Regions from separate parts of the Mesorhizobium sp. M0514 genome, predicted to be linked through region 1. Evidence: predicted binding sites of a transcription regulator. Region 1 holds the regulator's gene; each other region holds the start of a gene.
What was found. The regulator LexA, encoded in region 1, represses DNA repair genes until DNA is damaged. The targets are predictions, from matches to a motif close to TGTTCNNNNTGTGTTCNG.
Positions count from the first base shown of each region.

Region 2: the regulator LexA is predicted to act here: its motif matches at 1,341-1,358, upstream of parE (DNA topoisomerase IV subunit B).
Region 3: the regulator LexA is predicted to act here: its motif matches at 1,705-1,722, upstream of NKI61_RS06815 (ImuA family protein).

Region 1 covers NZ_JAMYQZ010000047.1:28,720-31,981, forward strand. The annotation lists gene NKI61_RS19565 (GntR family transcriptional regulator) at 1-582, shown strand, start outside; gene lexA (transcriptional repressor LexA) at 788-1,570, shown strand; partial or broken gene NKI61_RS19575 (ComEC/Rec2 family competence protein) at 1,564-3,262, opposite strand, start outside.
Region 2 covers NZ_JAMYQZ010000007.1:22,997-26,258, reverse strand. The annotation lists gene NKI61_RS04995 (type II and III secretion system protein family protein) at 1-232, opposite strand, end outside; gene cpaB (Flp pilus assembly protein CpaB) at 266-1,171, opposite strand; gene parE (DNA topoisomerase IV subunit B) at 1,429-3,262, shown strand, end outside.
Region 3 covers NZ_JAMYQZ010000010.1:43,044-46,305, forward strand. The annotation lists gene NKI61_RS06800 (HpcH/HpaI aldolase/citrate lyase family protein) at 1-683, shown strand, start outside; gene NKI61_RS06805 (DUF1737 domain-containing protein) at 723-929, shown strand; gene NKI61_RS06810 (metallopeptidase family protein) at 1,093-1,515, opposite strand; gene NKI61_RS06815 (ImuA family protein) at 1,745-2,782, shown strand; gene NKI61_RS06820 (DUF6504 family protein) at 2,724-3,262, shown strand, end outside.

The sequences.
Region 1 (3,262 bases):
ACCGCCATCAGCAACCGCGGGTTTGCGGTCGCTCCCGTCTCTCGGGCGGAGCTCGAGGATTTGGCGCGTGCGCGGCTGGTGGTCGAACTGCCCCTGCTGGTGGAATCGATCGAGAAGGGCGACCGTGAGTGGGAAGACGCGGTCGTTGCCGCCCACTATCGTCTCTCACGGTGCGGGTCTGTTCTCGACGATCCATCGGATGATGCGGTCGACGCGTGGTCCGAAAAACACGATGCCTTCCATGCGGCGCTGCTCAGTGCCGCGACATCCAGCTGGCTGCTGCGCTTCAATGCGACGATTTCCGACCAATTGCATCGCCATCACCGCTTTCTGGGTCTGGCCCCGACGCTGCGCGCCGCCGCCGGCCGCACGGATGGACACCGGAAGGCCGTGGCGGCCCTGCGCGACGCCGTGGCGATCGAACACCATACCGCCCTGATGGAAGCGGCCCTCGATCGCGACGTCAAACGTGCGAAAACTCTGATGACCGCTCACATCGGCTACACGCTGCAGGTCTATGCCCAGAGTGAACCCGGCGCGGATGCTGCGCAGCCCCGTCCGAAAAGGAAGCGGCGATCGTAGCCGACGACGCAGGGCACTTTGTCTTCGTTTCACCCCGTTGCTGGCAACTGGGCGCAGGCGGCGCTCGCAGCGCCGAACGTTACGCTGAACAAAACGTCAACACATTCATTAAACTTTAAAAGGTTGCGGAACACAACTGGAACAGATAGTGTTTGTTCTGGGTTTGTTTTTTCTGATTCTGGTTTCAGAACCCTTGGGGGCCGCGATGCTAACGCGCAAACAACATGAGCTTCTGATGTTCATCCATGAACGCCTGAAGGAGAGCGGAATCCCGCCGTCCTTCGACGAGATGAAGGAAGCGCTCGACCTCGCCTCCAAGTCCGGCATCCACCGCCTGATCACGGCGCTTGAGGAGCGCGGTTTCATTCGCCGGCTGCCGAACCGGGCGCGCGCGCTGGAAGTGCTGCGGCTGCCCGACTCGATCGCACCAGGTCTCAATGCGGCGAGGAAGTTTTCGCCGAGCGTCATTCAGGGCAGTCTTGGTCAAACCGGGCAAGGGCACGGCGGCCAAGGACAAGGCGCGATGGGCCAAGGCGGTCTCGGCCGCCAGATCAAGCCGGGCTCGCCGTCGCGTTCGATGTCGGCCGGCAATGACGATGCCGTTTCCGCGATTTCAATCCCGGTTATGGGACGCATCGCCGCCGGCGTGCCGATCGACGCCATCCAGCATCAGACCCATTCGATCTCGGTGCCGCCCGACATGATCATGGGCGGCGAACACTACGCGCTCGAGGTCAAGGGCGATTCTATGATCGAGGCCGGCATTTTCGATGGCGACACGGTCATCATCCGCAATGCCAACACAGCCAGCCCCGGCGAGATCGTGGTGGCGTTGGTCGACGATGAGGAAGCGACCCTGAAACGCTTCCGCCGCAAGGGCGCCTCGATCGCCCTGGAAGCCGCCAACCCGGCCTACGAGACCCGCATTTTTGGCCCCGACAGGGTCAAGGTGCAAGGCAAGCTGGTCGGGCTGATCCGGCGCTACTGAGCCGGCTTGGGTTTGTACTTTTCACGCTGGTTGTAAGGCGGCAGGCCGCGCGCTTCGCGGGAGAAGCGGCGTTGCTCGTGCCAGGGCCGATACGGCTTGTCGACGGCGAAGCGGATGGTTGGCGCTGCCGCTGCCGATTGCGGATCGAAGAAGACAGCGGCGCTGCCGTCGCGGGCCAGCTGCTTCTTCGTCACGACCAGGACCAGCGGGTCGCGGCACGGATTGTAGGCGGTGGCGTCATCGATGACGATCAGGCTCGCGAAGGCACAGGCCGGCCGCGCCGTCTTGCGGTCTTTGGCAAGGGCTACAATGGCTCCGGAAGGGTGTCGGGCGATACAGAGATCGCCCATGCAATAGAAGGGCGACCCGGGCGGCAGATCGAGCGGATCGAGATCGAACCGCGTATCTGTTGCCTCGAAAATCTCGGGCGGGATAATGGTTTCGGCCCGCAGCGCCCGTTTCCAATTGTCCGTGGTGAATTCGTTGGAGCGTTTGCGGTTGAGGGCGAGTTCGCCGCCACCTATCGGCATGGCCACCAGATGTGCGTCCTCGGATATGAGCACGTCGGGCGTAAGCACCTGCGGCACCGTCAACAGGCCGGCCAGCGCGAAAGGCACGGCCGCCAGCCTGAGCCAGGTGGTGGCCATGGTGGCGATGACGAGGGCGACCGCCACCAACAGCACCGAGCGGATGGAGATCAGCCCGACGGCGTCGACCGGCGAGCGCTCGGAAATCCAGGCCGATATAGCGATCATCGCCATCAGACCCTTGCCCATCACATAGAGGAGCGGCCCGTCGGCGCCGAACGGCATCGCCAGTGCGCTGAGCACGGCAAAGGGCATGACGATCAACGATACAATCGGCATCACGGCTAGATTGGCGATCAGGCTGAGCGGCGACACACGCTGAAAATGCCAGATGGCGAACAGCAAGGTTGCACTGCCGGCGATGATCGAGGTCATGGCGAGGCCGCCCATGGCCAGCGCGAATTTTCGCGACAGGAAGCCGACGAAGGAGCGCTTTGCCGGTGGCGTTCTCACCTTGTCGGCGCGGTAATCGGCCCAGCCGGCATAGGCGCCGACAAGGGCGGCAGTGGCGGCAAACGACATCTGGAAGCTGGGACCGACGACTTCATGCGGCGACACCAGGATAACGGCGATGGCCGAGATCGCCAGATTGCGCATGGTGAGCGCGGCACGATCGAAGAGTACCGCGACCAGCATGACCGCCAGCATGATGAAGCTGCGCTCGGCGGCGACCACGACGCCTGAAATGACGAGATAGGCGGCGATCGAGACAAGCGCTGCCGCGGCCGCATATTTCTTGACCGGCCGGCGCGAGGAGAAATCGGGAAACAGCGCAAAGGCGCCACGCAGCAACGCCATGATGGTGCCGGCAACCAGCGCCATGTGCAGGCCGGAGATGGAGATGATGTGGTAGATGCCGGTGCGCCGCATCGCTTCGTTGACCTCGTCCGGGATGCCGGCGCGCACCCCGACAATCAACGCCGCGGCAATCTCGCCTTCGGCGCCGCCGATCTTGCCCCTGATATGGTCGGCAATGTTTTCGCGCGCGTTCTCGATTGCCGAGGAGAGCCGCGCGGCCAGCGGCGGCGGTCCCTGCGTAGCAATGGTTTTCGGATTGCCGAGAAAGAAGCCGCTGCCGCCGATACCGGTGAAATAGCTGTCGAAG
Region 2 (3,262 bases), on a different contig from region 1:
GATCGCCGATGACGATCTGGTAGAAGGCGGCATTGGTCATGACCGTCTTCGGCTTGCCCTTGGCTACCTTGATCGACGCATTCGTTGTCGACGAGACATGGACGATATCGTTGTCGGCCTTGGCTGGCGCACTGAGGCCGAGCATTGCGGCCGCGGCGAGGCAAGCCCCCACCGCAAGCGCCCGCATTGTGCGCAGCCCTTTCGTCGTCTGAAATGCATGAAGTCCCGACATCTGTCCCGTCCCTCGCCCGGTCCCCACCGGCAGTTATTGCTGGTCCCGCGCAGGAACCTGGTATTCTTCGACCTGCGTGCCGCGCGTCACGATGATCGTCTTGAATTTCGGCTTCTCAGGCTCCTTGGTCGCGGCAGTGAACAGCGCGCCGGCAGCGGCCTGGACGCCGGAGGCGACCGATCCGCCGAAGGACGAGATGGTGGTGACGCCGTCCTTGGCGGCACCACCGTCGGCGGCCGAGCGGAGCGACAGCGACAAGGTGCCGACGGTGCGGGCAAGCGCCACTTTCTGCGCGCCTTCGGTCGTCACCTCGATGGTCACGGAATTGGCGATCTGCGGCGTGGTCTGGCGCTCGTCGGCGCCCTGTCCGACGGTCAGCACCTTGGCGTCGGAGACGACGATCTCGGAGGTAACGGTCGATCCGGCAGCGCCCTGCGCGTTCTTGGCCACTTCCTGGATTTCGCCCGCATCGCGTGTCAGCACCACGTCGACCCGGTCGCCCGGCATGACGAAGCCGCCGACGCCGGCGATCTCGTCGGTGCGGATTGTCACCGCCCGCATGCCGGGCGTCATCATGTTGGACAGCGTCGCGCGGCCGTTCGGCCCCGACAACTTGCTGATCAGCACCGGCTCGTTGATCTCGATCGGCGACAATACCACGCGGCTGCCTTCGGCGAGCAATGCATTGACTGTGGTGAACGCGCCCTGCGGCACCGAATCCTCGGACCATGGGATTTCGCTGAGCTGCGCCCGGTCAAGCTCCATGCCGTAACGCAGCGGCGCGTTGGCCACCACGATGGTCTTGAAGACGACCTTGGGGACGGCGGACGCCGGGATCGACGCCGTTTTCTCTTCGGCATCGGCCTTGGCCTGGCTTTTCACCCAGAAATCCGCGGCAAAGATTGAAATCGCGCCGAAGACGGCAGCGATGCCAATCATCGTTATGGCCTTGCCCCTCACAACCAACCCCTGACTCTCGTGGTCTTTTGTTTTGTTGGGGCGACGCTAGGCCGCTTTGTTAAAGATTCAGGAATCCCAGCGGCTCCGCACGGACCTATTTCCGCCGGCTTGGTTATCGAAAGGTTTTAGGATAAGAAGGGGTTAATCCCCGAACGTAACAGGAACTTCCGTCGCTTGGCGCCGAAAAGCGTGGCAGTATCGACGGGTGATTCGCGGCACCGGATTCTATGGCAGGCATGGACGACAACAACGATCTTTTCGGCAATCTGGAAAAGCAGCCGCAACCGGCTCGGACACCTTCGCGCCCGGCCGACCCGCTGGTGCAGGCCACGAAGCGTCCTGCCGCGACCAAGGACGGCAGCGAGGGCTATAGCGCCGCCGACATCGAGGTGCTGGAGGGGCTGGAGCCGGTGCGGCGCCGTCCCGGCATGTATATTGGCGGCACCGACGACAAGGCGATGCACCATCTGTTTGCCGAGGTCATCGATAATTCGATGGACGAGGCGGTCGCCGGCCATGCCACTTTCATCGATGTCGAGCTGTCGGCCGACGGGTTTCTGACCGTCACCGACAATGGCCGCGGCATTCCGGTCGATCCGCATCCGAAATTCAAGAAGCCGGCGCTCGAAGTCATTATGACGACGCTGCATTCGGGCGGCAAGTTCGATAGCAAGGTCTATGAGACCTCCGGCGGTCTGCACGGTGTCGGCGTCTCGGTCGTCAATGCGCTGTCGGACCATCTTGAAGTCGAAGTCGCGCGCGGTCGCCAGCTTTACCGCCAAAGGTTCTCGCGCGGCGTTCCGGTGAGCGGGCTGGAGCAGCTCGGCGAAGTGCACAACCGGCGCGGCACCAAAATCCGCTTCCATCCCGACGAGCAGATTTTCGGCAAGGGCGCCGCCTTCGAGCCGGCGCGGCTCTATCGCATGACCCGCTCGAAAGCCTATCTGTTCGGCGGCGTCGAGATCCGCTGGAGCTGCCACCCATCGCTGATCAAGGAAAAGGACCAGACGCCGGCCAAGGCGGAGTTCCATTTCCCCGGCGGCTTGAAGGACTATCTCAAGGCATCGCTCGGCGATGATTTCCAGGTGACCCGCGAAATCTTCGCCGGCAAGAGCGAGAAGCAGGGCGGCCACGGTTCGCTGGAATGGGCGGTGACCTGGTTCGGCGGTGACGGCTTCGTCAACTCCTACTGCAACACCATCCCGACCGGCGAAGGCGGCACGCATGAGGCCGGCTTTCGCAATGTGCTGACGCGCGGGCTTCGGGCCTATGCCGACCTGGTCGGCAACAAGCGCGCCTCGATCGTCACCTCCGAAGACGTGATGATCTCGGCGGCAGGCATGCTGTCGGTGTTTATTCGCGAGCCGGAATTCGTCGGCCAGACCAAGGACAGGCTGGCAACGATCGAAGCCATTCGCATTGTCGAGACCGCCATCCGCGATCCCTTCGACCACTGGCTGGCCGACAATCCGCAGGAAGCCTCCAAGCTGCTGGAATGGGTAATTGCGCGCGCCGACGAGCGGGTGCGCCGGCGCCAGGAAAAGGAAGTGTCGCGCAAGAGCGCGGTGCGCAAGCTGCGCCTTCCCGGCAAGCTCGCCGACTGCACGCAGAATGCCGCCGCGGGCGCCGAACTGTTCATCGTCGAAGGCGACTCGGCCGGCGGCTCGGCCAAGCAGGCGCGCGACCGCGCCAGCCAGGCGGTGCTGCCGCTGCGCGGAAAAATCCTCAACGTCGCCAGCGCCGGCAACGACAAGCTAGCCGCCAACCAGCAGATTTCGGACCTGATTCAGGCGCTCGGCTGCGGCACGCGCTCGAAATACCGCGACGAGGATTTGCGCTACGACCGCGTGATCATCATGACCGACGCCGACGTCGACGGCGCTCACATAGCCTCGCTGCTGATCACCTTCTTCTACCAGGAAATGCCGAACCTGGTGAATGGCGGCCATCTCTATCTGGCGGTGCCGCCGCTCTATTCGATCCGGCAAGGCGGCAAGGTTGCCTATGCCAGGGACGATGCGCACAAGGACGAGCTGTTGCGCACCGAATTCACCGGCCGCGCCAAGGTCG
Region 3 (3,262 bases), on a different contig from region 1:
AAATGATCGTGCGCGTCAACGCGCTGTCCAGCGAATGGGGCAACGATGACCTGCTGGCCGCGGCGAAATTCGTTCCCGACGGCATCCTGTTGTCCAAGGTCGCCACGCCTCGTGACATCCTCGAAGTCGGCGACGTGCTCGACGATAATTTTGCCCCCGACAGCGTCAAGCTCTGGGCGATGATCGAGACGCCCAAGGCCATTCTCAACATCGGCGCCATTGCCGAACTCGGCCGCGACCCGGCCTCGCGCCTAGTTTGTTTCGTTGCCGGAACGAACGATCTGGTCAAGGAAACCGGCATTCTGGCGACGCCCGACCGCCGCTATCTTGTGCCCTGGCTGATGCAGATGGTGCTGGCGGCGCGGGCCGGCAGCATCGACATGCTCGACGGCGTCTCCAACGATTTTCGCGACCTCGACGCGTTTGCGCGCGAATGCACGGAAGCCGCTGCCATGGGGTTCGATGGCAAGACGCTGATCCACCCCGCCCAGATCGAAACCACCAACCGCGCCTTTGCGCCCGCGCCCGAAGCTCTCGCCGAGGCGCGCGCGGTGAAGGATGCCTTCGCCTTGCCAGAAAATGCCGGCAAGGGCGTGATTGCTCTGAACGGCAGGATGGTCGAGCGGCTGCATCTGGCGCAGGCCGAGAAATTGCTGGCGAAGGCCGCCGCCATCGGCGCATGATCCGCCCCGAAAAGACGAACTCACGACAGGATCTGACCCATGAGACTTTACCGCTTTTTGTCCGCCCCCGACGATTCAACCTTCTGCCACAAGGTGACCGCGGCGCTGAACAAGGGCTGGCACCTGTACGGCTCGCCGACCTACGCCTACGACAAGAAGACCAAATCGATGCGCTGCGGCCAGGCGGTGGTGAAGGATATCGACGGCCAGGAATACGGGCCGGATACCAAGCTGAGCGACTGGTAGGCTTTGCCAGGCACGGACGCAGGCTGTGTCGAGATTCAGGTCACGCCGAGCCGAGAACAGTGGTTTCCGAGAACCGGAGCGGAGCGTACTTAAAGTACGCGAGCACCGGAAGCGCAGGAAGCTGCCGTTCGCAGGCCGGCTTCACCTGAATATCGGCGCAGCCTCACTCCGCCGCCTCTTCGATTTTCTCCATATCATCATCCGACAGGCCGAAATGGTGGCCGATCTCGTGGATCAGCACGTGGGTGACGATGTCGCCCAGCGTCTCTTCGTTCTCGGCCCAGTAGTCGAGGATGGCGCGGCGGTAGAGGGTGATGCGGTTCGGGCCTTCGCCGGTCTGCGGGTTCCAGCGCTCGGCGATGCCGCGGCCCTCGAACAGGCCGAGCAGGTCGAACGGCGTCTCCAGCGACAGATCGTCCATGATCTCGTCGGTCGGGAATTCGGCGATCATGATGACGATCTCGCCGGTCAGCTTGCGGAAATCGTCGGGCAGATGCGCGTACGCCTCCAGCGCCAGAAACTCCATCTCCTCGATCGAGGGCGAGAGTTCATCGTGCCAGGTGCGGGTCTTGTAGATGCGGGCCATGCTTTGTCCTTTGATCCCGGCATATAGGCTTTCCCTCCGGACTCGGCAAATGGACGGGTACCTGGCCGATGACTGTTTCTTTGCGCCGAATGGCTGCGACCAAAGTCCAAGGTTGGCCTCGCCACCTTTGATCAAGGAATAAATTCCTTCTGACTCCGCTTGACTCTTTCGGCACCCTCTGGAATCTATAGGAACATAACAGGAACAATTATGAGAGAAATTGACCGTCATGGCGACATCAGCCGTGGCGCGGGAGACTGTTTTTGCCCTGCGCCGCCAGATCGCGAAGATCGAGGGAACGCTGCCCGAGCGCCTGGCCGTGCCGGCCGGCGAGCGACCTCGTGCGCGTGCTGAGGGCTGTCTCCACGCCGCGCCTGAACCCGATTCCGATGTTACCATCATCCGGCGCGGGCTTGCCGCAGCTTTGCCGGATGCTTTCCTGGCCACCGGCATCGAACGCCTCGATGCGGCCCTCAGCGGCGGCCTTCCGAAAGCTGCCTTGAGCGAAATCCATGGCCTTGAGACCCGCAATGCCGGGGCCGTCGCAGGCTTTGTGCTGTCGCTTGTCAGCCTGATCCTCAAGGGCCAGCCCTTGCCCGTGCTGTGGATCGGCACGTCGGAGATTTTTCGCGAGGCCGGCTTTCCCTATGCCAGGGGATTGCAGGGCATGTTCGGTATCGCACCGGAGCAGTTGCTGTTTTCCGAGGCGCCGAAACTCACCGATGCGCTGTGGGTAGCCGAGGAGGCCGCCAAGATGACGGCGCTCGCCGCAATCATCCTCGAAATCCGTGGCAGCCCGCAGCGGCTCGACCTCACCGCGACGCGCCGGCTGCACGCGCGCGCCCAAAACGCCGGCCGGCCGGTATTCCTGCTGCGCCAGGCCGGCGAAGCCGAGCCGACCGCCGCCCCGGTGCGCCTCATCGTGTCGGCTGCACCAGCGACATCGCGCCGGACGATCGCCGGGCCGCTTGCCGGGTCGATCGGCCACCCTGCCTTCACCGTCAGCATCGGCAAGAGCCGCACCGCTCTGCCTGGACAATTCACACTGGAGTGGAACCCCGATGAACACGCATTCGAAGAAAGAAAGCCCCGCGAAAAACGGCCAGAGAATTCTGTCGCTGTGGTTCCCGCATCTGGCGGCCGAACGGATCCTGCGCCAGCGCCTGGGACGGTCGTGGCGTTCCCGGCCTTCGGATCATTTCCCGCTCGTGATCAGCCATCGCGACCGCAACGCCCAGCGCATATCGGCCCTCGACGAGCGGGCTGAGGCGCTGCATCTGAAGCCTGGCATGGGCATTGCCGACGCCCGTGCCATGCATCCCTCGATCGACATTGTCGAGGCCGATCCGGAGGCCGACCGCCGGCTGCTCGAAGGCCTCGCCGACTGGTGCGACCGCTATACGCCGCTGGTGGCGCTTGACGGCGTCGACGGGCTTTATCTCGACGTCACCGGCTGTACCCACCTGTTCGGCGGCGAGCGCGCCATGCTGGACGACATCCTTGCGCGGTTTTTCCAGCAGGGTTTCGATGTCCGCGCCGGGTTGGCCGCGACGCCGGGTGCAGCCTGGGCGGCAGCGCGCTTTTGCGGCGACCGCATCGTTGTCTCCGGCGAGGAGGAAGCGCTGCTCGCCCCCTTGCCGCTGGCCGCACTGCGCATCGAGGCCGATATCCGCGCCAGCCTGGAAAGCGTCGGTCTGCGCACCGCCGGCGCGGTCATGGCAGCGCCGCGAGCGCCGCTCGCCCGCCG